3 regions of the Parazoarcus sp. PS-13 R2A genome follow, and region 2 is predicted to be linked to each of the others. Evidence: predicted binding sites of a transcription regulator. Region 2 holds the regulator's gene; each other region holds the start of a gene.
The links. The regulator FliA, encoded in region 2, starts transcription of late flagellar genes. The targets are predictions, from matches to a motif close to CTAAAGTTNNNNNNNNNNNNGCCGNTA.

Region 1 (9,859 bases), on a different contig from region 2:
TGCACGCGCCACGCCCCATTTCCCCGGCCACCACCAGCCGCAGTTGCCGACCGATCTCGGCTTCTACGACCTGCGCCTGCCCGAGGCACGCGCTGCGCAGGCCGAACTTGCACGCGAATACGGCATCCACGGCTTCTGCTACTACCACTACTGGTTCAACGGCAAGCGCCTGCTCGAGCGCCCAGTCGAAGAGATCCTTGAGTCCGGCGAACCGGACTTCCCCTTCTGCCTGTGCTGGGCCAACGAGAACTGGACCCGGCGCTGGGACGGCGCCGAGCAGGAGATCCTGATTGGCCAGAACTACAACGACGACGACGATCGCGAGCACATTCAATACCTGATCGAGGCTTTCCGTGATCCACGCTATATCCGGGTCGACGGCAAGCCACTGATCCTGATCTACCGCGCCCGCCATCTGCCCGACCCGAAGCGTACGACCACCATCTGGCGCAACGAGGCGCGCAAGGCGGGAATTGGCGAGATCTTCATCTGCCGCGTGGAGAACTTCTTCAACGAACGCGATGATCCCCACGTGCTGGGGTTCGACGCGTCGGTAGACTTCCAGCCCGACTGGATGGCAATCAACGACGACAACCCGAGCGTCGTTCTGCCCGACGAGCATTTCGTGGTCGACTACCGCGACATGGTCGAGTCGCAACTGGACCGACCCGATGTCCCGCATCTGCGCTTTCCCGGCGTCACGCCGTCATGGGACAACTCCGCCCGCCGCAAGAAGAACGCCTTCATCATCGCCGACAGCGCGCCGGAAGCCTATGAGCACTGGCTGACCGAGACCTTGCGCAGCGTATCCGACCGCCCCGAGAGCCAGCAACTGGTCTTCATCAACGCGTGGAACGAATGGGCCGAGGGCAACCATCTCGAACCCGACCAGAAGTTCGGGCGTGGCTACCTCGAAGCCACCCGCCGTGCACTCGAGACCGCCGCCGCGCCACGGACACTGAAATCCCCGCCGCTGGTCGATCCGCTTTCCCACGACGGTTTCGTCCCACGGGAAGCGTATACCAGGCGCGAGTCTGCGCAACGCCTCAGCAAGGCGGCCGGCCTGCTGCATGATCAGCGGCTGAGCGGCTGCGCCCCGCCGCACATCCGTATCGTGCTCGACGCCACCAACTGCAGCGACGCTCAACTTCAGGACTCGCTGAACTCGGTTGCAGCCCAGCTCTATGAACACTGGCAGCTTGAGGTGCTATCGCAGCGGGCCGCGCCGAACATTGCCTCCTCGCGCCTTGGCTGGCACACCATCGAGCCGCAGCAGGCAGCGGCGGCCACTCTGCAGCTGGTCGAAAGTTCGGGCGACGACTGGCACCTCGTTTTCGCAGGAGGCGAGCTTCTCGCCGAGGATGCCTTGCTGTTCGCAAGCCAGGCCTTGATCGATGCCCCCGAAGCCAGCCTGTTGCTGACCGACGGCGACACCAGGGATGCTGATGGCAGACCGGTTCGAACCTGGCTCGCCCCCGGGGTCAACCCCGACTGGCTAAGATCCACGCTCACAATTGGAGGCCTCGTCATCGCCAGCACGGGGATCATCCGCAATGCCCTGCAGGACATCGGCGACTCCCCCACCAACGCCTTGCCCCTGGCGGCCGTGCTGCGCGCGTTCGAAGACGCAGATGGGCACCACATGCTTCACCTTCCCCGCATTGCACTGAGCCGACCTGATGCCGTAGCCCCGATTCCGCTTGGTTTTCGCGCCGAGCTGCTGCAGACCCACCTCGGGCGCCAGGGCCATGCAGCCAGCATCGATCACGGCATGCTGGATGACAGTTGCCGTATCCGCTACGAGCACACGCACGAGGCGCCCACGGTCGCGATTGTGATCACCGGCATTGGCGACCGCGGCATGCTGCTACGGTCAGTGGAAGGCATCCTCTCGCACCCGGCCACGCCCCCCCTTTCGATCCTGTTGCCGCTGGCGCCAGACTGTACCGCCGACACGCGTGAGTGCCTGCAACAACTGGCTGCACTCGGCTCACCGGGCATCCGGATCATTGAGGTCGCGGCAGGGTCGCCGACGGCTGTGGCGAATCAGCTCGCAACGGCGACCGAAGCCGACGTGCTGCTTTTCCTGGGCAACGGACTGATTCCGCTCGATGCGGACTGGCTCGATGCCCTGGTCCGCCATGCGCTCAGGCCAGGCATCGGCGCAGCCGGCGGCCGTGTGATCGCGCCCGATGGCTCGTTGCAGCACGGCATGATCCGGCTCGGCCAGATGGGTATTGCCGCGACCCCGTTCCAGGACGTATCGGTCGGCTATACCGGCAGCGGGGGTGAGTTGCAGCTCGAACAGAACTGCACCGCAGTCTCGACGCAGTGCCTGATGATCCGGCGCAAAACCTTCCACGACGCTGGCGGATTCGCAGCCGACCGCTATCCAGCGCGCCACGCCGAAGTCGACCTGTGCCTGCGCCTCGGCGAGCGGGGCCTTCGCACCGTGTGGACGCCCTATTCGACCGTCGTTGCGCCTGCACCACGTCCAGCGCCGTCCTTCGGCCCGCCTGTGCGCGACGATGAGGCTTTGGTCGACGACTGGCTTGAGCGCGTCCCGATCGACCCGTATTTCAACCGTCAGCTCACGCGCCATTTCAACCGGCCACGGCTGCAGACCGACGTAGCGCTCGCGCAGGATGCGCTGCCCTGGCACCCGGTGCCGCGCATCTACGCCCACCCCGCAGACCTGACCGGGTGCGGCGAGATTCGCGTTTCCACGCCGCTGCGCGCGCTAAACCGCGCCAGCCTGATTCAGGGCGGCGGCGGCACCCGCTTCCTTGGCCCATGGGAGCTCGCGACCGTCGCCCCCGACACGGTCGTGACTCAGCGCATCTTCAGTGACCTCGGGCTGAGCTGGCTGGCTGCATACCGCAAATATGGCCGCAGCCTGCTGATCTACGAACTGGACGACCTGATCACCCGTATCCCACGCGAGAACGAACACGGAAAAGGCTTTCCCGCCGATATCGAGGCGCGCATCGAGAAGGCCATCGGCCTGTGCGACCGCCTGGTGGTGTCGACCGCAGCGCTGGCAGACGCTTATGGCCGCTTCGCGAACGAAACCTTAGTCGCCCCCAATCTCCTCGACGATGCAATATGGGGCGGATTACAGCCCACCCGCAAACAGGGCGCCCGACTCCGTGTCGGCTGGGCCGGCAGCACCAGTCACGGAGGCGATCTGGCGCTCATGCACGACGTGGTGCGCAGCCTGTCCGATGAGGTGGACTGGGTCTTCCTGGGTTTCTGCCCCGATGTGCTGCGCCCCTTAGTGCGCGAGTTTCACCCGTCGGTGGCTGTCAAGAACTATCCCGCGGCGCTGGCCGGCCTCGGGCTCGACATCGCCATTGCGCCACTCGCGGCCAATGCCTTCAACGAAGCCAAGAGCAACCTGAAGCTGCTCGAATACGGTGCGCTCGGCTATCCGGTCGTGTGCAGCAATGTTCTGCCTTACCAGGGCAAGCTGCCGGTCGTCAGGGTTGCGAACACCACCCAGCAGTGGGTGGCTGCACTCCGGCGTCTGCTGGCCGACGCAGACGAACGCCAGTCGCTGGGAGACTCACTCCGTACCGAAGTCCGGGCGAACTGGATGATCGACGCCCGGCGCGCCGAGTGGCTATCGGCCTGGACGCGCTGATCAGTCTGCAACCTCAATGCGACCCGCCCCTGGGCCGTCCGTCCGGCGCACCCAGGCCATTTCGAGGCCGCGCCCGAGGTGGCGGGCGAAGGCTGCCGTATCGAACAGTGCGCAGTGTTCGCGCGTTGCCTGCAGGCGCGTCCGCAAGGCGGCAAGCGCCGGTCGATCATGCGCTAGCGCAAGGATCAGTGCCTCATAGGCCGCATCGTCATGCGCGACCAGTTCGGGCAATCCTGCAGCCTTCACAATGCTGGCCGACACCCGTGACACGAAGGTGGTACCGCAGCGCGCGACCTGTGGCACGCCGGCCCAAAGCGCATCGCTCGCAGTCGTGTGGGCATTCACCGGAAATGCGTCGAGCGCGAGATCGGCCGCAGCCAGGCGACCGAGGTGAAGTCCGGATGACATTCGCGGCGCCCAGACCAGACGCCCCGGATCAACGCCAGCCAGACTTGCAGCCACCGTCATTGCCTCACGCGCCTCGGGGCTAGCCTCGAGTAACCACAGGATGGCGTCCGGGACAGCCCCGAGCAGGCGCATCCACTGATCGAAAACCGCGCGCGTGATCTTGTAGGGCTGATGGAAGGCTGCCATGACAAACGCGCCTTCGGGCAAGCCGAGGTCAGCGCGCGAAACCCTCGGCCCAATGGCGCGTTTCAGGTCGTTCGGCTGGTAGCAGCCCGGTACACTCAGAACGCGCTCGCTGTAGTGCGCCTCCGCGCCTGGCGGAATCGTCACCGGATCGGCAATGACGTAGTCAATCCACGGCGCACCCATCGTTCCCGGAAAGCCCAGCCATTGCATCTGCACCGGTGCAGGGCGATAAGCCAGGATGCCGCCCCGGTAGCCCTGGGTCCAGCCCTTGAGATCGATCGCGATGTCGATGCCGTCGTCGCGCATACGGCTCGCTGCAGCCTCGTCGCTAAGCGCGCCCACTGACACCCATCTGCGAATGCTTTGCTGCAAGCGTTGGCGATAGGAGTCCTGGACGTCGGGCCCATGATCGTAGGCAATCAGGGTGAAACGGGCGGGATCGAGGGACTCGATTGCACCCGCGAGCAGGTGAGCTGTCGCGTGATCGCGGAAATCTGCCGACAGGAGCGCAACGCGCAGAGGGCCCGTCGCCAGCGCACGAGGCTGCGTCTGCCCTGCTTGCGGAAAGCGGGCCGAGAAGTGACGCGCGATCTGCAACTGGGTGGCCGGGTCCGAGCCCGGCGTCGCCAGCCAGGCAAACGGCGATGGCGGCTCGCCTGTGCGCAGCGCTTCGCCGCTCTCCAACTGTCCGGCAAAAGCGTTCTCGAGGAGGTCGGCCCCATCCCAGTCGAGCACCTGACGACATGCGTGCGCCGCCTGCAGTATCCATGCGGGGCGCGCTGACCGCTTTACCGCCTCGATCAGCGCCTCGCGCGCCAGCGCATGCTCGCCAAGATCCTGCGCGGTGCAACCAAGGTTGTAATAGGCGTCTGCGCACTCGCAGTCGCACTCGAGTGCCTTGAGCAATGCCATCCGGGCCTCTTCCAGTTGCCCCGCATCACGCAGCGCTACCCCGAGGTTGCTCCACCCCTGTCCCCACTCGGGCGCCAGTGCCACTGCCCGACGACCCGCCGCAATGGATTCACCGATTTCGTGGCGAGCGCGCTGCGCAAGGCCGAGGTTGGACCATGAAACCGCATCGTCCGGCGCCAAGCGGACAGCGTCGCGCAACCAGCCCTCGGCCTCGGCGGGCTCGCCTTCGCCCGTCTGCAGCAAAATGGCACCCAGCAGCGCAGCCGCACCTGCATCGTCCGGAAGCGCACTCAGGTTGTCACGGCAGAAACGCTCTGCCGCCGCGAGATCTCCACGCTCAACGAGGAGCTCGCGACACAATCGCGCAAGTACGCAATCTTGTGGCTGCAAGGCATAGGCAGACAGAAAGCGGTCAAGCGCATCAGCGGGCCGTTGCGCCTGCAGCAACACGCAACCGAGGTTGTAGACCGGCGTCGGCACACCCGGCTGCATTGCGATTGCCCGCTCGTGCGCCTCGATCGCCGCATCCAGCTGATTATCTGCCGCCAGGGCATTACCAAGATTGCTCATGGCCTGCGCGTCCTGTGGCAGCAAGCTCACCGCTTCGCGCAGGGCAGTCACGGCCTCGGCAGCACGCCCCATCTCCAGTAACGCACACCCATGCAGCTTGTGTGCGAGACCTGTGCCGGGGTGGCGCCGACACAAGGCCGCGGCAAGCGCAGCAGCCTGTGCATGCCGCCCGGCAGCAAAATGTGTCGCCGCGGCGCTCAAGGATTCCCTGTCATGTGCCGAAAGCAGTTTGTGCTGCGCCATCAATCAATTCCCCAGGCATCGTCGGTGCCGCGCATCTTAACCGGTGTTACCCGCTGCCTTGCCCGGACACGGTAATCGTTGCCGGGCCAGGCAAACAAGCGGGAGAAATTTCCTAAAGTTCTCCGATCATGGTCCGTTAATGGAATCAAGAGCACAGGAATCAGGATTCAACATCTGGCTCGCATCGGACACCCCGGCCAGCGCCGGACATTTTTGATACTTCTCTAACGGAGAAAAATCATGGCACAAGTTATCAACACCAACGTTCAGTCGCTGAATGCCCAACGCAACCTGAACACCACCGGCAGCTCGCTGGCCACTTCGCTGCAGCGCCTCTCCTCCGGCCTGCGCATCAACAGCGCCAAGGACGACGCGGCCGGACTCGCAATTTCCGAGCGTTTCACCGCCCAGATTCGCGGCCTCGACCAGGCTCAGCGTAATGCCAACGACGGCATCTCGCTTGCACAGACCGCCGAGGGTGCACTGTCCTCGTCCGGCGACATCCTGCAGCGGATTCGCGAACTCGCTGTGCAGTCGTCGAACGCGACCAACTCGGCTTCCGATCGTCAGGCATTGAACGACGAAGTCAACCAGCTCACGCAAGAACTCGACCGCATCGCCAAGACCACCGAATTCAACGGCCAGAAGCTGATGGACGGCTCCTTCACTTCGGCAACGTTCCAGGTTGGCGCCAATGCGGGTCAAAGCATCACCGCAACAACGGCCAACTTCTCCACCAACCAGTATGGTAACTACCGCATCGGCTCCAAGGCGGCGACCACTGCAGGCGGCACGGGCGACCTGACCAACGGCAGCACGGCCAACGCAATTGCCTCCAACGCTGCAGCGACCAGCCGTGTCGCAGGTGGCTCCATCACGATTAGCGGTGCAACCGGCTCCGCCACGGTTTCGATTACTGCGGGCGATTCGGCCAAAAAGGCTGCTGAACTGATCAATGCGCAGACCAGCACCACTGGCGTGAAGGCATCGGCCAAGACCGAAATCGACGTGACCGCCATGGCGGCGAACACGACCTACAAGTTCGACGTTTCTTCCAACAACAGCACTGCAGTGACGCTCTCCTTCACTGTCGGCTCTGCTGTTGATCAGGACGGGCTGTCTTCGGCAGTCAATGCGTTCAACGACGTGTCTTCCAAGACCGGCGTCACCGCGCGCATCAACGACACCAATGACGGCATCACCCTGCTCAACGCCGCAGGTGAGAACATCACCATCGCCAACGCGGCAAGCGGATCGGCCACTGCGACCATCGGTGGCACCTCGACTGCCGCAGGTGCTTCTGCAGTCGCCACCGGCCAACTGGCCCTCGACTCCGAGAAGTCGTTCAGTGTCGCCGCAGCCAACACAACCGACTTCTTTAACGCCACAGCAGCGGCAGGACAGTTGCAGAAAGTCAGTGACCTGGATGTCAGTTCGGTCGATTCGGCGCAGCGCACACTGGCCATGGTCGACTCAGCCCTCGCTGCGGTGAATAGCCAGCGTGCCAAGTTTGGTGCCCTGCAATCACGCTTCGAGACCACCATCTCCAACCTGCAGACCACAAACGAGAACCTGTCGGCCTCGCGTTCGCGGATTCGTGACACCGACTTCGCGTCGGAAACCGCCAACCTGACCCGCGCTCAGATTCTGCAACAGGCCGGCACCGCGATGCTTTCCCAGGCCAACGCCCTGCCGCAGAACGTACTTTCGCTGCTCGGCTAAGCAGAGTAGGCTAAGGAAAACCACACGGCGCGAAGTTCGCAAGAGCCTCGCGCCGCTTTCCCTTGAGGGAGGCAATCATGACTATCCCTGCGTTAAGCAGCTCCATGACGTCCGATGTGCTGTCGCACGCCTCTGCGGCACCGCCTGCCGGGTCGGCTCAGACTTTGGGGTCGACACGAAACAGCGGCACGGCATCCGGCGCTGAACAGATTTCCTCGGCCACGGCCACCACATCGCAGCAGTCTTCAGGTACGCCCGCTTCGTTGCAGGAAGTTGAGCAGGCGATGGAAGAAGTGCGAAATGCAATTGCTCCAATGGCACAGGACTTGCTTTTCTCGATAGACGAGGACACCGGCAAGACCGTCGTCAAGGTGGTGGATTCAAGCACCGACGAAGTCATCCGGCAGATCCCGTCCGAGGAAATCATCACCATCGCCAAGGCGCTGGACAATCTGCAGGGTTTGCTGCTCAAACAGAAAGCCTGAGTGGCGGCGGCATAGAAGGAGAACGTTATGGCGACAATTACTTCAACTGGTCTGGGTTCAGGGCTCGACATCGAGTCGATCGTCACCCAGCTGATGACGGTAGAAAGTCAGCCGCTAAGCCTGCTCGCTGCCAAGGAAGCCAGCTATCAGGCAAAACTCTCCGGATTTGGCCAGATCAAGAGCGTGCTCTCGTCGCTGCAGACGGCAACAACTGCCTTAAACGATGCGGACAAATTTGCCGCAACCAAGGCAACATCGAGCGGCGACGGTGGCTTCACGGTCAGTTCGAGCACCGCCGCCGCAGCGGGAAGCTATAGCGTGGATGTAATGCAGATGGCAAAGATCCAGCGCGTCTCCACACCGGCCACCACCAGCTTCGTGCCCGCCGCGGGCAAGCTGACCATCGACTTCGGTACGGTTTCCGAGGTCAACGGGACCAACACCTTTGTCGACGACGTGCCGGCGCGCACCGCCTCGCTCGACTTCACGGGCAGCACACTTACAGAACTGCGCGATGCGATCAATGCCGACAGTACGCTCGGCATCAAGGCCAGCATCGTCAACAACGGCTCGCAGGATCAGCTGGTGCTCAGTGGCACCACCACGGGCGCCAACATGGCATTCAAACTGACCGGTGACAATGGCCTTGCAGGACTGAGCTTCGATCCTGCCGCAACGGCCGCACCCACGGATACGATGTACTCCGTTCAGGCTGCACAGGATGCCCGCATCAAGGTCGATGGCATCGAGATCACACGCGGCAAGAACACCATTTCCGACGTCATCGAAGGGGTCACACTGACGCTGACCAAGGAGCCGAGCGGTACCGCGACCAGCCTGGTCAATACCGTCTCCGTGTCCGAAGACCAGAGTTCGGCAAAATCCGCGATCGAAGCGTTTGTGAAGGCGTACAACGAGGTCAGCAGCACGATCAAGAGCCTCACAGCCTACGACAGCGAGACCAGTACGGCTTCCACGCTCACGGGCGATTCCACCGCACGCAGCATCGCCAGTCAGTTGCGCAGTTCGCTCGGCGCCTCCTTTAGCGCGTTCGGCGATGCAAAGACCTTGTCACAGGTCGGCATCAGTTTCGACAAGGACGGTACGCTCACCTTCGACAGCAGCACGTTTTCGACGGCGCTCAGCGATCCCGACATGGACGTCTCAGCCCTGTTCACCGGCACCGACGACGTCGACGGTTTCGCCACCACCTTCAATGCGCGCCTGAGTGCCTACATCGACAGTGACGGCCTGATCGCCGCGCGCACGGAAGGGATCAACTCGACAATCACGTCGATCACGAAAAATTACGACACGATGGAAACCCGGCTTGAAGCCACCGAAGCGCGCTACCGTGCGCAATTCACGGCGCTCGACACGCTGATTTCCAGTTTGACCCAGACCAGCACCTACCTGACACAGCAGTTGGCCAACCTGCCCTCCATCAGTTCCAGCTAATACGGACGCCGACTTTCATGTTTGGAACCTCATACGCGAATCGTGCATCGGCTTATGCCAAGATTGGCACACAAACCAGCGTCGAATCGGCCACGCCCCACAAGCTCATCCTGATGCTCTACGACGGCGCGCTGCTGTCGATTGCAACGGCAAGCACGGCGATGCGCAACAAGAACATTCCGGTAAAAGGCGCGGCAGTGTCGAAGGCGATCGACATCATCACCAACGGCCT
Region 2 (9,859 bases):
ACGGTGTTTCGGCTTCGCAGGTACTGGCCGAGATCGAAACCCTGACCAACCCGCAGCCGCGCTCGGGCAAGAAGGAAGTCAGCCAGGAGCAGAAGAACCTCAAGCAGCTGGTGCTGGGCGCAGTGGAAACCGTGCGCGACGAGTCGAGCGACAAGTCGCCGATCCGCATCGTGCTCGAGCCACGCTCCAGCCGCCAGAGCCGCGACGAATTCATGGCGGTGCTGCTGGCCCACACCAGCCTCGAGACCTCGGTCTCGGTCAACATGACCATGATCGGCCGCGACGGCCGGCCGCAGCAGAAGAACCTGGTGCAGGTGCTGCGCGAGTGGATCGACTTCCGCTACGTCACCGTCGAGCGCCGCACCCGGCACCGGCTGGACGAAGTGGATCGTCGCATCCACATCCTCGAAGGCCGCATGATCGCCTTCATCCACATCGAGGAGGTGATCCGCGTCATCCGCGAATCGGACGAACCGAAGCCTGCGCTGATCGCCGCCTTCGGCCTCACCGACATCCAGGCCGAGGACATCCTCGAAATCCGCCTGCGTCAGCTCGCACGCCTGGAAGGCTTCAAGATCGAAAAGGAGCTGGGCGAACTGCGCGACGAGCGCGCTGGCCTGCAGCACATCCTCGACAACCGTTCGGCGATGACCAAGCTGATCCTGAAAGAAATCCAGGACGACGCGAAGAAGTACGGCGACGACCGCCGCACCCTGATCGAAACCGTGGCCGCCGTTGCCCCGGCAGAGATCAGCGTGCCCGACGAACCGATTACGGTGATCCTGTCCCGAAACGGCTGGATCCGTTCGCGCCAGGGCCACGGTATCGACCCCGCATCCATCAGCTACAAGGCGGGCGACTTCGGCTTTGCCGTGCTCGAAACGCGCACGACCTGGCCGCTTGTCGTCATCGACACGCGTGGCCGCGCCTATACCGTCAAGGCAGCGGAGCTGCCAGGCGGACGCGGTGACGGCGTGCCGATCACCACCTTGGTGGAGTTTCAGGACGGCGGCAAACTGGCCCAGGTCGTAGCCGACGCGCCGGATGCAAACTACTTCTTCGCCAACAGCGGCAGCTACGGCTTCATCTGCAGCGTGGGCGACGCCACCAGCCGCCAGCGTGCGGGCAAGGCCTTCATGGCCATGGAAAAGGGCGAAACCGTGCTGCGTCCGGCGCGGGTGCAGGGCGACTGGATTGCCGCCGCATCGGCTGGCGGCCGTGTGCTGGTGTTCCCGCGTGCCGAGATGAAGGTGCAGTCGGGCGGACGCGGCGTGATCGTGATGGGCATGGACGAAGACGAGACCCTGGTCGCGGTGGCCGTACCTGCGGACGACGCGATTCTCACCGTCGAAGGCATCGGCCGCGGCAGCAAGCAGACTTCGGTCACGCTCAAGCCGGCACAGCGCGAAACCATGCGTCACCGCCGTGCGCGCAAGGGCATGCAGCTCGCAATCCGGCTCAAGCCGGAAAACATGTATTGAGGAAAGCGAATCAGCCCGGCGCGACGGGTTCGATCGGCGGCAGGATGGAGCGGATCGGGTCGTTGGCCGGGATCGTACCGGGCGCTTCGGGCGGGGGGTCGCCCACGCGTGATTCGATCAGGATCGCGACCCGCCGGTTGCGCGTGCGCCCCTCTTCGGTCGTGTTGTCCGCCACCGGGCGCTGGTCGGCATAACCGGCCGCCGTCAGGCGTTCGGGCGACACCCCCGAATCCACGAACAGGCGCACCACCGACGACGCCCGCACTGCAGAGAGTTCCCAGTTTGAGGGGAAGCGGAAGGTGCTGATCGGGATGTTGTCGGTATGCCCCTCGATCGTCACCGGGAACGACGCCAGCGCAATCACGCCTGCCACTGCACGCAGCGCCGCAACCGCCTCGTCACCGAGCACCGCCTCTCCGGGTGCAAACAACAGACTGGCGTTGATCTCGACGGTAATGCCAAACGCCCCTTCGGACACACTGACCTGTCCATCACGTGTCAGCGGCCCGAGCACACGCCGGATTTCCTCGGCCATGTTGCGCATGCGCGCGGCGTTCTGCTGGCGTTCTTCCTCGGCTTTCTTCTCTTCGGCAGTCGGGGCCTGCATCTTGGGTTTCTGCAGGGCCGGCGAAATGGGGCCCGTCACCACGGCGATCGGCGGCATGATGATCTGCTGTCCGCTCTCGTTCACGTTGATGCTGCGAAACGCCTGCACCAGTGAATCCGACAACACCCGGTAGTTTCCCTCGTTGATCGAACTCAGCGAGTACATCACGACAAAGAAGGCGAACAGCAGGGTGATGAAGTCGGCGTAGGACACCAGCCAGCGTTCGTGGTTTTCGTGTTCTTCAGGAGCCTTGCGTCGGCGTGCCATGGCGGGTTCCGCTGTGGCCCGTCAGACCAGGTAGCCCTGCATGCGGCTCTCGACGATCCGCGGATTGTCACCGCTCGCGATGCCCACCAGACCATCGACGAACATCTCGCGCTGGGACACCATGGTCCCGATATGGGCCTGCAGCTTCTTGGCGACCGGCAGAAAGATCAGGTTGGCGAGCCCGACACCGTAGATGGTCGCAACAAAGGCGACCGCAATGCCGGCGCCGAGCTTGGATGGATCGGAGAGGTTTTCCATGACGTGGATCAGGCCCAGCACCGCACCCAGAATCCCGATCGTCGGCGCGTAACCGCCGGCGCCTTCCCAGATCTTGGCCTTCTGCTTGAGCTGTCCTTCCCAGGTATCGATCTCGACCTCGAGCACTTCGCGCAGACGCCCCGGCTCGACACCGTCGACCAGCATCTGCAGGCCGCGCTGCATGAAGGGATCATTCAGACCGTCGATCTGCCCTTCGAGTACGAGCAGGCCTTCCTTGCGCGCAACCGTGCTCCACGCCGACACCTGCTCGATGATGGCCTCATGACTGCTCATCGGCGGCACGAACACCCACTTGGCCATCTTGAGGCCGTCGACGAAAACGCGCAGCGGGCTTTGCAGCATGACCGCACCGGCAGTGCCGCCGACCACGATCAGGAACGCGGTGGGCTGCATCAGCGAAGACAGGTGCCCACCCTCGAGAACCTGCCCGATGAGGATGGCAGCAAGTCCGAGCGCGATGCCAACGAGGCTGATGCTATCCATTGGATTCCATCCTGTGGCCGTCAGGCCCCTGCGGGCGGGTTCTTGGGCGGGCGACCGCGGCGCGCACCGGGCGTGCTGCCCGCCGGGCGAGCCCCGACCACCTGCACACGCAGGCGCGCAATGGCCTGGCTGTGGAGCTGACACACGCGCGATTCGGTCACACCCAGCACCTCGCCGATCTCGCGCAGGTTCAGCTCTTCGTCGTAGTACAGCGCCATGATCATCTTCTCGCGCTCGGGCAGCGCCTCGATCGCGCGTACCAGGCTGGCACGGTTGTCCGCGCTCTCGAGCAGTTCCAGCGGGTTGGTTTCATGCTCGCCGAAATGACGCTCGAGGAAATCCTCGCCTTCGTCACGGGCGAAGTCGTCGAAATAGACGAGCTGGTGACCGCGCGCCTCCTGCAGCATGTGCTGGTACTCGGACAGCGACACGCCGAGGGACTCGGCAAGCTCGGTCTCACTCGGTGCGCGACCGTTCTGCTGTTCGAGATCGTTGATGGCGGATTCGATGCGGCGCATGTCGCGGCGCAGGCTGCGCGGTACCCAGTCGTTCTCGCGCAGACCATCGAGCATCGAGCCACGGATGCGCTGGACCGCATAGGTTTCGAACTGCGCGCCCATGCCTTCCTCGAAACGGCCGATCGCGTCGAGCAAGCCCATCATGCCGTTCTGGATCAGATCCTCGACGTCGACGCTCGCAGGCAGCTTGGCCATGAGCTGATAGGCAATGCGCTTGACCAGAGGCGCATAGGACACCACCAGGTGATCGGTATCGAGTTGTCCGTCAGCGTCGTACATCCATTGGACCTGTATTTTTTTGCGACGCGACCGTTCGGGCGTGACCGCAGGCGCGTTCAAGGAGGTCCATTTTCCCGCACTGGCGTTCGCATTGCTAGCAGGATAGGTCAGCGGCATCACAATACTCACTCCCTGCGCACCTGCCCGGCCGGCCGGCTACGTGCCATCACCGAGAGACGACGCAGAAACGCGGCCTCCGGCTCGCGCGGCGAGGACATTGACTGCGGCTGCGACAGACCTTCTGCGATGTCGTCGCGCTCGATTTCGCCCAGCCATGCAAGCGGCACGCCGACATGGCGGCGCACCAGGCCTTGAAGGCTGGTGAAGAAGCGCTCCGCATCGGCCCGGTTGCGGGCACGGCAGACGGCCACGTGCAGCGACCCGGCACCGGCGGCCGCGAGCTGCTTGATGACTTGATAGGCTTCGGTCGCGCCACTCGCGCTCGCCTCTGCGACCAGCAGCCGACGCGGCGCCGCATGCACAAAGGGCGACGGGTCGCTGGCCGAGCTCTGACCGGCGTGGATCAGCACGAAACCGGCATGACGGTGCAGAACCCGCAGCGCTTCGACCAGACATGCGCGACGCGCATCGTCGAGCAGGGGCAAGGCCAGTGCGGCGGCGGCAGCGGGCACACGTCCGAGCAGACCGGGCACCGGCTGCAGCAGGCCGGCGAGCGTCAGCCGGCCATCGAGCATCTGCAACAGATCCGGGCCCGCCGGCAGCTCCAGCGCAGCGGTCAGGGCCTCGTCGCCGGTCGCCTCGTCGAGCAGCAGCACGCGGTGCGCATGGCCGGCAATGCGATGGGCAGCACGCACCGCATTGTGCGTGCGGTAGCGACCGGTGGCATACAGCGCAACCACGCCCGGTGGTGCGTTACGGAACAAACGCCGCAGTCCCGCCGCCTGGTCTTCGCGTCCGTCGATCATGTCAGGCTCCCTGGCCCGCAGCTGCGAGCATCATGCCGGCCTCATCCCCGTTGAGATGCCAGGGTGACTCGCCCCCCTGCTCTCGCAGAGCGCGATGAAGGAGGTAGGCGCGGTTGGGAAGGTGCAGATCTTCCGGCACGCGCTGGCCATTGGTCACGTAGAACACATTCAGGGCGCGGCGCACGGCGACATCGATGGCCGGTGCCAGCGAAGCGGCTTCGTCCACCTTGGTAAAGATGCAGCCCGCCAGATCGGGGCCGGCGTAGGCACGCACGACGTCGTCCAGCGTGTCGCCGCGGCAGGTGGCGTTGAGCAGCAGCAGGCGACGGACGTCGCCGGCGCCGCTGAGCATGGCCGCCTGCTCGGCCACCATGCGGTCGCGCTGGCTCATGCCCATGGTGTCGATGAGTACGATGTGCTTGTTGCGCAGCTCGCCAAGCGTCTGACGCAGGTCGGATGCATCGCGCACCGAAAACACCGGCACGCCAAGGATCCGGCCATAGATCCGCAGCTGCTCCTGTGCACCGATCCGATAGCCGTCGGTGGTGATCAGCGCCAGCTTGCCCGCACCATGACGCAGCACGCAGCGCGCAGCGAGCTTGGCGGTGGTCGTGGTCTTGCCGACACCGGTGGGGCCCACCAGCGCATAGACGCCGCCACGATCGATGAGGTCATCGTCGGTCGAACGCGCATTGAGCTTGCGGTCGAGCATGGCACGCACGACGGCATGCGCCTGATCGGGCGTCGCATCCTCCGGAATCGCTTCCGCCAGCTGGCGTGCGGTCGTACCGGAGAAGCCGGCTTCGAGCAGCTCTCCGAGCATGGCCGCGCGGGCAGGTGCATGGCGGCGGGTTTCACCCCAGGCAAAGCCTGCGAGCTGGCGTTCGATCATGCCGCGGATGCCCGTCAGCTCGGCCATCAGTTTGTTATTGGCTTCCTGCAGTTCCCGCACACGGGCGTCTTCGGCGGCGCGAGCAGACGGACGCTCAACGGGGGGCGCAGCCTGGCGACCACCCTCTTCCACCGTCACCCGCGAGCGCATCACCGCTGCACGCTCAGGTGCCGGCGCAGCGTTGCTGCGCGGTGAGTGCGCGCTGGTATCAATACGCGGCGGATTGAAGGGGCGCATCACCGGATCGGGATTGCGACGCGGCGGCTGCGGGGCGGCATTGCGTGGCACCACGCCGGCGGCCAGTCCCGACAGACTGAGGTGAAAGTCTTCATCATCGATCGGTGCCGCCATCTGGCGCGTCGGCGCCGGAGCGGGCGCACGCGGAGCAGCAGGCGCCGGACGCACGTTTTGCAGCGCCCCCACGGCATCGGCAGGCAGCGCCAGAATCTCGACCCCACCCTCGACTGCCCGGTTGGACAGTACGATGGCATCGGCACCGAGCTCTTCCTTCAAGACTCGCAGTGCCTCACGGGCAGTTGGAGCAAAGTAGCGCTTAACGTTCATGATGAGTCTCCCGACTACAGCGCTTTGCGCGCATCCTGGAGACGATTATGCGGCGGACCAGCTGTGCGGCATGGGCGGAATAAACCGGTTTTCCCCCGCTTATTCCCCTTGCCGGAAAGTCATAAGGCGATTGCTGCCGTCAGGCGCAGCACGCAGACCGGAGGGCTGCGCGACGGGCGTTCGATCAGGTCGGAGTACCAACCATGCCGGTGATGCGGATGGTGCGCGACTCCGGCACTTCGCCATTGGAGATGACTTTCAGCGAAGGCACGGCACGGCGCAGGAAGCGCGACAGCAGCATGCGCAGCTGGGCCGGAACCAGCAGCACCGGCGGCAGGCCGATGTCTTCCTGGCGCTGGGCAAGCTGTGCCGTCTGACGCAGCAGGGTGTCGGCCAGACCCGGCTCAATTGCCCCGCCCTCGCCGCTCGCACTCATGGCCTGCAGCAGGATGCGCTCGAGACCGGGCTCGAGCGACATCACCTGCACTTCGGCATTGCCCGGGAACAGGCTCTGGACAATCGCGCGCCCCAGCGCCTCGCGTACCTTCGCGGTGAGCTCGACCGGATCCTGAATGCGCGGCGCATGTTCGGCCAGCACCTCGATGATGCTGCGCATGTCGCGGATGTTGACGCCCTCGTCGAGCAGGTTCTGCAACACTCGCTGCACGGTGGAAACCGACAGCAGCTTGGGCACCAGATCCTCGATGAGCTTGGGCGCGTCCTTTCCGATATGGTCGAGCAGCGACTGGGTCTCCTGCCGCCCGAGCAGCTCGGCGGCATGGTTGAGGATGACGTGATTGAGGTGGGTGGCCACCACCGTGCTCGCGTCGACCACGGTGTAGCCAAGCGCATGCGCCTGCTCCCGACCACCGCTTTCGATCCAGAATGCGGGCAGACCGAAGGCCGGATCCTTGGTCTCGCGACCGCTCAGCGGCCCCGACACACGACCCGGATTGATCGCCAGGAACTGCCCCGGATACGCTTCGCCAGTGCCGATCTCGACCCCCTTGAGCGCAATCCGGTAGGCATTGGGCTTGAGCTCGAGGTTGTCACGGATATGCACTGGCGAGGACAGGAACCCCACCTCCTGCGCAAACTTGCGGCGCAGGCCGCGAATGCGCTTGAGCAGTTCGCCATCCTGCCCCTTGTCCACCATCGGAATCAGGCGGTAACCCACCTCCAGCCCGAGCACATCGACCGGCGCCACGTCGTTCCAGCTTGCCTCCTGCGATTCGGCCGGCTGCTGCGCCGCAGCCGCCTGCGCCGCCGCGGGCGCCTCTGCCGCCTGCGACTCCTCGCCAATGCGCTTGTGCCGCATCCACGCCAGCGCGGCGAACATGGCCGCAAGCAGGATGAACACCACGTTGGGCATCCCCGGGATCAGGCCGAGCACGCCGATGATGATGGCAGTCAGTCCCAGCACCTGCGGGTTGGAGAACACCTGGTTGATGACCTGCCCACCGATATCGCCCTCGTCACCGACGCGGGACACGACCAGACCGGCCGCAACCGAGATGATCAGCGCCGGAATCTGCGCCACCAGGCCGTCACCAATGGTGAGCAGCGTATAGGTGCGACCCGCCTCGCCAATCGCCATGTCGTGCTGCATCACGCCGACGAAAAGACCGCCGATGATGTTGATGACCAGAATCAGGATGCCGGCGACCGCATCGCCACGAACGAACTTGGACGCACCGTCCATCGCGCCGTAGAAGTCGGACTCCTGCCCGATCTCCTTGCGTCGGCTCTTTGCCGTCTTCTCGTCGATCAGACCGGCGTTGAGGTCGGCGTCGATCGCCATCTGCTTGCCCGGCATCGCATCCAGGGTGAAGCGCGCGCTCACTTCGGCGATGCGGCCCGCACCCTTGGTGATGACGACGAAGTTGATCAGGGTGAGGATGACGAACACCACCAGGCCAACCGCTGTATTACCGCCGACCAGGAAGCTGCCGAAGGCCTCGATCACCTTGCCTGCCGCATCGCCGCCGCCATGGCCTTCGAGCAGCACGATCCGGGTCGAGGCCACGTTGAGCGACAGCCGCAGCAAGGTGGTGACCAGCAGCACGGTCGGAAACACCGAGAAATCGAGCGGTTTCTTCGAGTACATCGCCACCAGCATCACCATCACCGAGATCGCGATGTTGAAGGTGAAGAAGACGTCGAGCAGGAACACCGGCAAGGGCAGCACCATCATCGACAGAATCATGATGATGAGGATCGGTGCCGCCAGCGTGCGCAGGTTCTCTGGCGTGATCAGCGCGCGCAGGTTCAGGGTATCGTTCGAGGCCATGGGTCAGGCATTCACTCTTCGGGGGCGCCGGGGTCAAGCCCCTCGGGCACCGGCAATTCGGCAGGCGGCTGCGGCGGCAATCCGCCCTCAGCCACCCAGTTATTGAGCTGATAGACGTAGGCCATCACCTCGGCCACGGCAGTAAACAGGGTTGCGGGCACCGCCTGCTCCAGTTCGCAGTGCGCATACAGTGCGCGTGCCAGCGGCGGCGCTTCGAGCATGGCCACCTTGTTCTCGCGCGCGATCTCGCGAATTTTGAGCGCCAGATCGCCGCGCCCCTTGGCCACGACGATGGGTGCAGCCATGCGGCTCGCATCGTACTTCAGCGCCACCGAGAAGTGCGTCGGATTGGTCACCACCACGTCGGCCTTGGGCACTTCGGACATCATCCGCCGGCGCGCCATCTCGCGCTGCATCGCACGGATGCGGCCCTTGACCTGGGGGTCGCCCTCCTGCTCCTTGCCTTCGCGCTTGACCTCTTCCTTGGTCATGCGCAGTTTCTTGTGGTACTGCCACAGCTGGAAAGGCACATCCATCAGCGCCAGCAAACCCAGGCTGGTGGTGATCATCAGCGCCGCAAAGGCCACGGTGTCGGCAAAGTCGGGCATGCCCACTTCCAGCGGCTCGACCATCAGATCGAACAGGTGATCCTTGTTGACCCACAGCACAATGGCCGACACGCCGCCCACCAGCAAGGATTTCAGAATGGCTTTCACCATCTCGGCCAGGCCATGCACCGAGAACATCCGCGCCAGCCCCTGCAGGGGATTCATGCGGCCGAAATTGGGCCCCAGCGCCTTGGGGGAAAACACCAGACCGCCGAGGGCAATGGGGGACGCCACCGCGGCCACGAGCAGGGTCAGAAACAAGGGCATCATGGTCAGCAGCGCGCCGCTGAGCAGCGTATTGAAGCCGTCTAGCATGAGCACGTGGTCGAAGGCCATCTCGCGCTCGAACGCAAACGAGCGTCGCAACAGCCCGAACAGACGATCCGCCATCCAGTCGCCGAGCAGCCACAGCGTCGCCACACCGGTCATGGTGATGAAGAAGGTCGACAGCTCGCGCGACTGCGGAACCTGCCCTTCCTCGCGGGCCTGCTCTATTCGTCGTGGTGACGCTGGTTCGGTTTTCTCGAGATCGCTCTCTTCTGCCACGATCGGCTCCGGTAACGCCCTGCCATGCAGGAATCAGCATGGACGCAGGACGACGTGGGGCAATTATCGCCGGCAGCGAACAAGACCCGAAGCCGGATAAGCGCGGAGAAAACCGCGCA
Region 3 (9,859 bases), on a different contig from region 2:
CCTCGCGCGCAGTGCGTCGGCATCGCTTTCGAGCTTGTCCTGAATCGGTTTGGCCACATCGGTGGCGTTTAGCACCCTGCTCGCCGCCTGTTCGGTCATCTGCGCGATGTAGGTCAGGCGCTGACGTGCATCGGGCATCGCCTGCGCGACCTCCTGCAGGGCAGAGTCGAATCCGAGCTCGAGGAGCGAGTCGTGCACCTTGCGCGTCATCTGACCGATACGATTGAATACGGCTTCCGGGGCCGCTGCATCCTGCTCTGCGGCGGCAGGCGCTGGCTCCGGCAAATGCACGTCGGGCTCTGCCCCCTCGGATACGTCGAATTCGGCGGCAACCGAGTCGAACAACGCCTGCAGTTCGTCGCTGTCGTCCGTTTCGGGGGCTGCGGCCGGTGCGGGCACTGGACGCTGGAGCACGGGTTCGGGCTCGGCCTGGGGCGACGCAATGCTGTCGAACAGGGCCTGCAGTTCATCCGAATCGCTCGCTTCGTCAAATTTCATCCGCTTCGCCATTTCCTGGCTCCCTATGTGGTTCGTGCTGCCAGTCAGGCAGCTGCACTTTTGCCGAGCTTCTCGAAGATCTTCTCCAGCTTCTCGGACATGGTCGCAGCGGTGAAAGGCTTGACGATGTAGCCGTTGGCCCCGGCCTGCGCGGCTGCGATGATGTTTTCCTTCTTGGCCTCGGCCGTGATCATCAGCACCGGAAGATGCTTCAGCTGCGGCGTGCGGCGGATGGTCTGCAGCAGGGTCAGGCCATCCATGTTGGGCATGTTCCAGTCGGTCACGACGAAATCGAAGGGGGAAGCACTGAGCTTTTGCAGTGCAACCACGCCATCTTCAGCCTCGTCGACATTGGTGTAACCCAGCTCCTTGAGCAGGTTGCGCACGATGCGGCGCATGGTCGAAAAATCATCCACGACCAGAAATTTCAGTTTTGGGTCAGCCATCTCATTCTCCGTTGTGCCCGTTCCCGATCAAGCCTGGCGTGCGCGCTGGAGCAGCGGCCGCAAGGTCTCGGCGAGAACATCAGCGTCGAATTTTGCCACGTATGAATCCACACCGACCCTTTTCCCCATCGCCCGATTCGCTTCCGATGACAGGGAGGAGTGCATCACGACGGGAATTCCGTCGAAGCGGCTGTCGTTCTTGATATTGCGCGTCAGCACGTAACCGTCCATTTCGGGCATCTCCGCATCGACCATGATGAGATCGATCTCATCACCGACGTGATGCCCCATCTGCTGGGCGTGCGCTGCCATGCCTTCCAGCCGCGTCCACGCCTCAAGCCCGTTCTGCGCATGCTTGTGGCGGACACCCAGCTTGTCGAGCACTTCGGCGATCTTGCGCCGGGCAACGGCCGAGTCATCCACGAAGAACACGTTCACGTCATCGCCGCCATGCAGTGGACTAATGTTGCCGACGATCGCCTCGCCGAAGGTATTGGCCAGAATGGTCTCGACATCAAGAATCGACACCAGCTTGCCATCGGCCAACTCCGTGATCGCAGTGATGTAGTTCTGACTGTTCGACGACACGTTGTCAGGCGTGCGCACCTTGTCCCATTCGACGCGGATGATGCGATCGACCTCCTTCACCAGGAAGCCGAGGGTGCGCTTGCTGTACTCGGTCACCATCATCGAGCCGCCGAGGGCATCGCCGGGCGCGCTCAGGCCGAGAATCTTGGCCAGGGACAGCACGGGAATGACGTTGCCACGCAGGGAGATCAGACCCTCCACACCGCGCGGCATGTTGGGTGCCTTGGTGATGAAGGGCGTCTTGGACACCTCGCGCACCTTGAACACGTTGATCCCGAAGGTTTCGCTGGTACCGAGCGAAAACAGCAGGATCTCCATTCGGTTCGAGCCGGCCAGCATGGTGCGGCCGTCTACCGAATCGAGCAGGGCGGTATCTTCTTTCTGGTCGAGACTCAACATTGACTCACCTCACTTCCTGACCGGCGCGACATTGCGGCTGATCAGGCGACGCAGCGTCTGCGACAGGCGCTGCGGTTCAAACTTGGGAACGTATTCATCCACACCGACCGACTTGCCAAGCTGCTGGTTCGACATGCCCGACAGCGAAGAATGCATCACCACCGGCACGCCCTCGAAACGCGGGTCGGCCTTGATGTTGCGGGTCAGGATATATCCGTCCATCTCGGGCATTTCGACATCGGTCAGCACCAGGCTCAGGGTGTCGCTCACCTTCCGCCCAGCAGCTTCTGCCTGCGCAGCCATCAGCTTGAGCTCTTCCCACGCACGACGCCCGTTTACGGCCGAGATGTACTTCACACCGAGCACATCGAGCGTCTGGCAGATCTGCTTGCGTGCCACTGACGAATCGTCGGCGAACAGCACCAGATGTTCGCCGCCATTGTCAATTGGTGTGATGTCCTTGAACATGTGGCTGTCGTCGTAGCGGGTCGTCTCCGACAGCACCTTTTCGACATCGAGCAGCATCACCAGGCGGTTCTCCGGCAATTCGGTGACGGCGGTGACCAGGCCGCCCATGTTGGCGGTCAGCATGTCGGGCGGCACCCGCATCTGCGACCAGTCCAGGCGCAGAATGGTGTCGACCGCTTCGACCAGGAAACCCTGGGTGTGGCCGTTGTACTCGGTCACGATCATGATGTCGCGCGGCGTGTCGGCCCCCACGCCAACGTAGCGCGCCAGATCAACCACCGGCACCAGTGCGCCGCGCAGGCTGACCATGCCCACGACCGATGCGGGCATCTCCGGCGCGGCGGTGATGGCCGGCGTACGCATGACCTCACGCACCTTGAAAACGTTGATACCGAAAGTCTCGCGCCGGCCCGTTTTCTGATCCGTACCCAGCGTAAACAGCAGGATCTCCAGCTTGTTGGTCCCGGCAAGGCGGGTACGGGCATCGATATTCTTCAGTAACTCGGACATTTCATTCTCCGCACGCTTGCGGCTGCTGGCCCGGTCAACGCGACCGGTAGCGCTGTTGTGTAGTGTATCGACCCGAAGGGATCAGACTTTAGCAAGTGGCCGACATTGTGCCCCGGACTACAGGGCGAGTGCACCCCTCAAGCCTGATAGCCCATGCGGAATCCGCCCCACTGGCGGCCATTGACATACACCGGCGCCGAGATGTCGTGCATGATCTCGCCGGTATCGCGGCGATAGGTCTGGATCAGGAACTGCAGTTCATGCGCGCCACAGCGCTTGCCCACCGGATCGTCAAAGATCCGCTTGCTGCGGTTGCCGACAAAGTCCTTGTCGTAGTCCCCGGTCAGGGGCTGGGAAAAGCGCGTGTTATGGGTTGGAACGTAGCCACGCCGGTCGCAGCCGATGGCGTAGATGATTTCACCGTGCTTCTGCAGGATCGCCTCCTGAACGCGGGGAAACAGCTTGTCGGTGAATGCATCGAAACGCGTGGTGTATTTCTGCGGCCGGGTATTGGGAATGGGCTGGGAGGTCTGGTCGAACAAGGCGTCGGCCGTGATCTGCCCTGCCGCAATCGCCTGCTCCATGAGCCGCCCGAGTTCGCGGGCGGCCTGCTGCACGATCGCGGGCATCATCTTGTGGGTGGCCATGGCCTTCTCGCCTTCGGCACCGAGACGGAACACGTTGCTGATCTCGTGCAGGTTGAGCGCCAGGCTGTCGAGCTCGTGCGCCTCGTCGAGCGTCTTCGCCGCACCGTCGGCATTGCGCTCGACCATGCTCATGATCTGGCGGACGTTTCCGACCACCTTGTCGGCCTCATCCCCCTGCCGGGAGATGGACTGCGCGATTTCATCCACCCGCTCCATGGTCTGCTGAGCGCCACGATTGATCTGCTCGAGGGAACTGGCCGCCTGGCGCGCGAGCTCGGCGCCGGCGCGGGCCTGCTCGCTGCCCTGCTTGATGGAAACGATTGCTGCACCGGTTTCCGTCTGGATGGCGGTGATCATCGTGCCGATCTCACTCGTGGCAGCAGACGTGCGTTCCGCCAGTTTTCTCACCTCGTCGGCGACCACCGCGAAACCCCGGCCCTGCTCGCCAGCACGCGCAGCCTCGATCGCCGCATTGAGGGCAAGCAGGTTGGTCTGATCGGCAATCTCGCGGATCACCTTCACGATGCCGCTGATCGCCTGCGAGCGTTCGCCAAGCGCCGAGATCACCTGTGCGGACTGCTCCACCGAGCGGGCAATCAGGTCGATCTCGGACGAGGCGCTGGACACCACTCGTGCGCCCTCGATCGACAGTTCCCGTGCCTCCTGCGCATTCCGGGCCGTTTGCGACGCATGACCGGCGATCGCATTCACGCCGGTCGTCATCTCCTCGATTGCCTGCGCCATCTGTTCCGATGCACTGCGTTGCGACGTCGATCCCTCGGCCACGCCGGCAGCGAGCGACGACAGCGTTTTGGCCTTTTCCGCCACACGCTGGGCGTCGTAGATCACCTTGCCGACGATGCCCTGAAAGCTCGCAATCAGGCGGTTGTAGTGCTCGATGCAGTCGGACAGGGGGCCGCTCGTCGTCGCCGCCCGCCGCGACAGATCGCCATCCTCGTAGGTTTTCCGCAGCGTCGCGGCAAAGTCCCCGAGCGGCGAGCCGAAACGCAGCTTCAGCAGCATGGCGGCAAGCGCAGCGACCGCAACACCGACAAGCGCATGTGCAGCCATCGCAATCCACGCCGGCGCCGGGTCGATCGCGGCAACGATGCCGCCTCCGAGGCCTGCCAGCAGGCCCAGCATGATGCAAACCGACCACATCCTCATCTCCCTCTCCTCTCGCGCTCACTGCCGCATATCTCATCACAGGCCGCGCGCTTGCGGCGCAGCTCCAATGTCTTCAGCTATCGGCGCGGATCCAGAACTTCTTTAGCCCTGATCCACAACATGAACGGAAATAGCGCTCAGGTGCCCGCGCCCTGGGCCGCAAGCCGCACCTGAATACGCCCTGCAATGTCGGACAGACTGACGATTTCACGCGCAGCGCCCAGCAGCGCCGCTTCGCGTGGCATGCCGTACACCACACAGGAAGCCTCATCCTGCGCGATCGTCCACGCCCCGCCCTGGGACATGCGCAGCAGACCCGCCGCACCATCCCGCCCCATGCCGGTCAGCAGCACGCCGACGGCAGCGCGTCCAAGTACCGCTGCCGCCGAGTGAAAAAGCACATCAACCGAAGGACGGTGCCGGTTGACCGGATCCGACTTCGCCAGCCCACACTGGAAACCCGTCCCCCCGCGACGAATGCTCAGATGCGAATGACCAGGCGCAATATAGACGGTTCCGGGCTCGACACGCTCGCCGTGCTCGGCCTCCTTGACCCGCAGCGCGCACAAGCCGTCGAGCCGGCGCGCAAAGGAGCCGGTAAACATCTCCGGCATGTGCTGGACGATCATGATCGCGGGCATGCTCGCAGGCAGCCCCGTCAGCACTTCGCGGATCGCCTCGGTGCCACCGGTCGAGGCGCCGATGAAGACGATGCTGCCACCCGCTGTTGTGCCGAAAACGTGACTCACGCCGGCACCTCAGCGCAAGGGCGAATCGAGCCGCACATACACCGTGCGCCCGCGCGAACGCACAAGGTCTGCGGCATGCATGAAACTCTCCGAGTGCCCGGCATACAACTGCCCGTCGGGGCGCAGCAGCGGAACGAAGCGCTTGAGAATGCTGTACTGGGTGGGCTTGTCGAAGTAGATCATCACGTTGCGGCAGAAGATCGCATCCAGCGGTCCCTGCACCGGCCACATGGGGTCAAGCAGGTTGATGCGGCGGAAGCTGACCAGGCGGCGCAGTTCCGGGCGGATCTCGAATGCCCCGGCGTCAGCGCCACTGCGCGGGGTGAAGAACCGGCTCTTGCGCGCATCGGACAGGCGCTCGATACGATCCTGCCGATAGATGCCCGCCTCCCCGTGCGCCAGCACCGAGGTGTCGATATCGCTGGCAAGGATCTGCACCGGCGGCGCGAGGGAGTTGAACGCCTCACACGCAGTCATCGCCAGCGAATACGGCTCTTCCCCGGTCGAGGCTGCGTTGCACCAGATCCGGATCGTACGCTTCTCGCCGACCTGGCGGAGCTGATCGGCGAGGATGTCGAAGTGGTGAGGCTCACGAAAGAAGGAGGTGAGGTTGGTGGTCAAGGAATTGACGAAGGTCTCCCACTCCCCCCGGTCGCGCTCGAGTCTGGCCAGATACTGCGCAAACGTGCGGTCGCCGCAACTGCGCAGACGGCGCGCGAGGCGGCTGTAGACCATGTCCTGCTTGGCCGACGACAGGGCAATGCCCGCGTGTTGATGGATCAGGGTACGGATGCGCTCGAAATCGGCCGGCGTAAACTCGAACTCACGATCGCGCGCAGCCAGACCGGGCGCAGAAGCGGCAGGCGAGAACGGTGCCCGCCGAGGCGCATCCGGTGCAGTGCCTGCCGGCGACAAGGGCCGCCGCGGCGGAGGATCGAAAACCATGCATGAACCTCTTCAAGTGCGCGCAATGAACGCACACGCGGCGCTCACATGCTGCTGTTCCTTATCGCCCCAGCGCCGGGCGGATATTCGGGATGATTCCTTGCGCAGCCGATCCACTGCTGCCGTCGCGCGTCAGCGTCGCAGGATCGAGCGGCGCTGACGCGCTGACATCGAGGTTGCCACCCTCGCCACGAATGGCGGCTTCGGTGCGCTTGTTGAGCACGATGATGCTGATTCGGCGGTTGATCGGATCGAGCGGATCTTCCTTCCGGAGCGGAATGGTGTCGGCAAGCCCCACCACACGCACCACCTTGGCCACCTCGAGACCGCCGCTGACGAGTTCGCGGCGCGAAGCATTCGCTCGGTTGCTGGACAGCTCCCAGTTGGAGAAGCCGCGATCGCCGCCAGCATAGCGCGCCGAGTCGGTATGGCCCGAGAGGCTGATGCGATTGTCCACGTCATTGAGCGCACGCCCGATCGAACGCAGCAGGTCGCGCGTATAGGGCTGAAGGTTCGCACTTGCGGAGGTGAACATCGGCCGGTTCTGTTCGTCCACCAGCTGGATGCGCAGCCCCTCCGAGGTGATGTCCATCAGGATCTGCTCCTTGAACTGCCGGAGCTGTGGGTCAGCCTCGATGATGGCTTCGATGCGCCCCTTGAGATCGACCAGCCGGGCCCGTTCGCGACGCAGCTCGGCCTCTTCGGCACTGCCATCGGCGGGATCGGACGGGTTCCGGTCGCGCGCAGCGTCAACATTGATGGCACGGGTGCTCGGCGTATCGCCACGCTTGACCTGCCCCACCTTGCGCGACAGATCCTCGCCACCGCCCTTGATGATGCTGGAACTGTCTCCCGAGCCCTCGCCGCCAGCCATCGCCAGCTTGAGCGGATTCTGGAAGTGATCGGCAATGCCTTCCAGGTCGCCCTGCGCGGTCGAGCCGAGCAGCCACATCAGCAGGAAAAACGCCATCATCGCGGTCACGAAGTCGGCATACGCAATCTTCCAGGCACCGCCGTGCGCGCCACCGCCGCCTTTCTTGATGCGCTTGACGATGATTGGTTGCTGGCTTTCGTCGCTCACGACTCCACCCCGACCGGAACCGGATCCGGATCAGAACGCACCAGCACGAAGCCTGTTTCCGCCATGCCCTGCCTCAGCCCTTGCGGTTCTTGATTTCTTCTTCGAGCTCGGTAAAGGTCGGCCGATCGGAGGCGTACAGCACCTTGCGTCCGAACTCGACCGCCACCTGCGGCGCATAGCCGTTCATGCTCGCCAGCAGCACCACCTTCATCACCTGGTAGATCTTTCCACCCTCTTCGACCTTCTGCTCGATCTGGCTTGCAAGCGGGGCCACGAAACCGTAGGACACGAGAATACCGAGGAAGGTACCGACCAGCGCGCCGCCGATCATCTTGCCCAGCACCGCCGGCGGCTCGCCCACCGAGCCCATCACGTTCACCACGCCCATCACCGCCACCACGATACCGAAGGCCGGCACCGAATCGGCGACCTTGGACACGATATGGGGCGCCACATGCGCTTCCTGGTGATGGGTCTCGATCTCCATGTCCATCAGGTTCTCGATCTCGAACGCATTCAGGTTGCCGCCCACCATCATGCGCAGGTAGTCGCACAGGAACTCGACCACATGGTGGTCCGATGTCACGCTCGGATACTTCGAAAAGATCGGGCTCGAATCCGGGTTCTCGATGTCGTTCTCGATCGACATCAGGCCTTCCTTGCGCACCTTGGCCAGGATCTCGAACAGCATCGCCAGCAAATCGACGTAAAGCGCGCGGTTGTACTTTGAGCCCTTGACCGCCATGCTCAGCGAGCCCAGCGTGGCCTTGAGTGCCTTCGGCCCGTTTCCGGCCACGAAGCCGCCGATCATGAGGCCGAAAATGGCGATGTACTCGAGCGGCACCCACAGTGCGAGCAGGCTGCCGTGCACCGCATAGGTGCCGATCGACGCGGCGAGAATGATGACGTAGCCGATGATCAGAAACACTGCTTACTCCAGGCTAGAATCACGGGTCGGTTGGGAATGCAAAATTGTAACGGCCCGCAGCGTAAAAACTTGAACTCCGGGCACGAAAAAAAGGCTGCCTCCGGATCAGGCAGCCTTTCTGTTGGAAACGGCAGCGTCAGGCCGCAACCGTATCCCTGACCTTGGTCTTGCGCACCGCCGTCCGCTTGGTCTTGCCTGCACGCGAAGGCATGTTGCACAGACCGCAGACATAGGCCTGCGTCGGGTCGTATGCATGGGCCACAAAGTGCCCGCCGCAACAGGTGCAGCCCGCCATGTGCAGCAGGTCGGCATCAAAGAAGCGGACCAGGGTCCACGCGCGGGTCAGGCTGAGCACCGGTTCCATCTGCTCGGCCTCGATCTGATCGAGATAGAGATGATAGGACTTCAGGATGGCTTCGAGACCACTGACACCAGCCTTCTTCTCGAAGAAGCGATGAAAGCCCATGAACAGCGACGAGTGCACGTTGGGCTGCCAGGTCATGAACCAGTCGGTCGAAAACGGCAGCATGCCCTTGGGCGGCGACACCCCGCGAACTTCCTTGTAGATCTTGAGCAGCTTCTCGCGGCTGAGCTGGGTTTCGACCTCGAGCATCTGCATGCGCGCGCCGAGCTGCACCATTTCCACCGCGCGGCGAATGTCGTCCGCTTCGTCGATAATCCGTTTGTTCTTCATTTTCTCTTCTCCTCAGGCAGCTTCCTCGGCAGCCTTGCCGGCAGCGATGATCGCTGCATGCAGACTGGAGCTTGCCTGATCGCGGCCCTCGCCCGCCATCAGGCGGCCAAGTTGCTCATCATTGAATCGGAACTGCGGCATCAACATCTGGTTGTTGGACATGCGCACGAGCTTCGCAGCGGAAAGCCCCTCGATCAGGTCGGCAAACGCCTCGCCCACGCCGAGCCTGAACATTGCAGTTTCCCGATCACTGCGCAGCATCTGCTGTGCCAGCATCAGATAGGCCAGGTTCAGCTCGCGAATCTCTGCCTGAAAATCGGGGCGTTTCATGAAAAATGACTCCCTTTCAGGGACAAGCGGCTTTGAAGTTAAAGTAATTTCTGAACATCCGCAAGCTTTCCCATGCCGCAATGGGGGTCAATGCTGTTGCAAACAGACAACACCTCTTCAGCCCAGCTCATGCCAAACGGGCAAAAATCAGGCCGGTGCTTCCGGTTGCTGCACCGAGGCGACGCGATTCCGGCCCTGACGCTTCGCCATGTAGGCGCCACGGTCGGCCTGTTTGATCAGCGCGTCGAGATCGGCCATCGCGCCATCTCGCATCGCCACCCCGATACTGACCGTCAGTTCAAGCGCGGGACCACCGGTCTCGATCAGGAGAGCATCCACCGATGCACGCAAGCGCTCGGCACAGATCATGGCCGAGGTCAGCCCGGTCTCTGGACAGATCACCAGAAAT

Region 1: the regulator FliA is predicted to act here: its motif matches at 6,075-6,101, upstream of AC22G6_RS14850 (flagellin).
Region 3: the regulator FliA is predicted to act here: its motif matches at 2,975-3,001, upstream of AC22G6_RS14995 (chemotaxis protein).

Annotation. Positions count from the first base shown of each region.
Region 1 covers NZ_JBYEXN010000016.1:7,642-17,500, reverse strand. Annotated here, with positions in the region: gene AC22G6_RS14860 (glycoside hydrolase family 99-like domain-containing protein) at 1-3,643, shown strand, start outside; gene AC22G6_RS14855 (O-linked N-acetylglucosamine transferase family protein) at 3,644-5,962, opposite strand; gene AC22G6_RS14850 (flagellin) at 6,203-7,684, shown strand; gene AC22G6_RS14845 (flagellar protein FlaG) at 7,762-8,169, shown strand; gene fliD (flagellar filament capping protein FliD) at 8,197-9,627, shown strand; gene fliS (flagellar export chaperone FliS) at 9,645-9,859, shown strand, end outside.
Region 2 covers NZ_JBYEXN010000012.1:140,927-150,785, reverse strand. Annotated here, with positions in the region: gene parC (DNA topoisomerase IV subunit A) at 1-1,481, shown strand, start outside; gene motD (flagellar motor protein MotD) at 1,492-2,355, opposite strand; gene AC22G6_RS12995 (flagellar motor protein) at 2,377-3,117, opposite strand; gene AC22G6_RS12990 (RNA polymerase sigma factor FliA) at 3,138-3,914, opposite strand; gene AC22G6_RS12985 (MinD/ParA family ATP-binding protein) at 4,040-4,840, opposite strand; gene flhF (flagellar biosynthesis GTPase FlhF) at 4,842-6,296, opposite strand; gene flhA (flagellar biosynthesis protein FlhA) at 6,481-8,586, opposite strand; gene flhB (flagellar biosynthesis protein FlhB) at 8,598-9,740, opposite strand.
Region 3 covers NZ_JBYEXN010000016.1:41,483-51,341, reverse strand. Annotated here, with positions in the region: gene cheZ (protein phosphatase CheZ) at 1-510, opposite strand, end outside; gene cheY (chemotaxis response regulator CheY) at 543-944, opposite strand; gene AC22G6_RS15000 (chemotaxis protein) at 972-1,931, opposite strand; gene AC22G6_RS14995 (chemotaxis protein) at 1,941-2,909, opposite strand; gene AC22G6_RS14990 (methyl-accepting chemotaxis protein) at 3,047-4,723, opposite strand; gene AC22G6_RS14985 (chemotaxis protein CheB) at 4,861-5,472, opposite strand; gene AC22G6_RS14980 (CheR family methyltransferase) at 5,482-6,417, opposite strand; gene motB (flagellar motor protein MotB) at 6,479-7,498, opposite strand; gene motA (flagellar motor stator protein MotA) at 7,572-8,426, opposite strand; gene flhC (flagellar transcriptional regulator FlhC) at 8,563-9,120, opposite strand; gene flhD (flagellar transcriptional regulator FlhD) at 9,133-9,450, opposite strand; gene AC22G6_RS14955 (GGDEF domain-containing response regulator) at 9,598-9,859, opposite strand, start outside.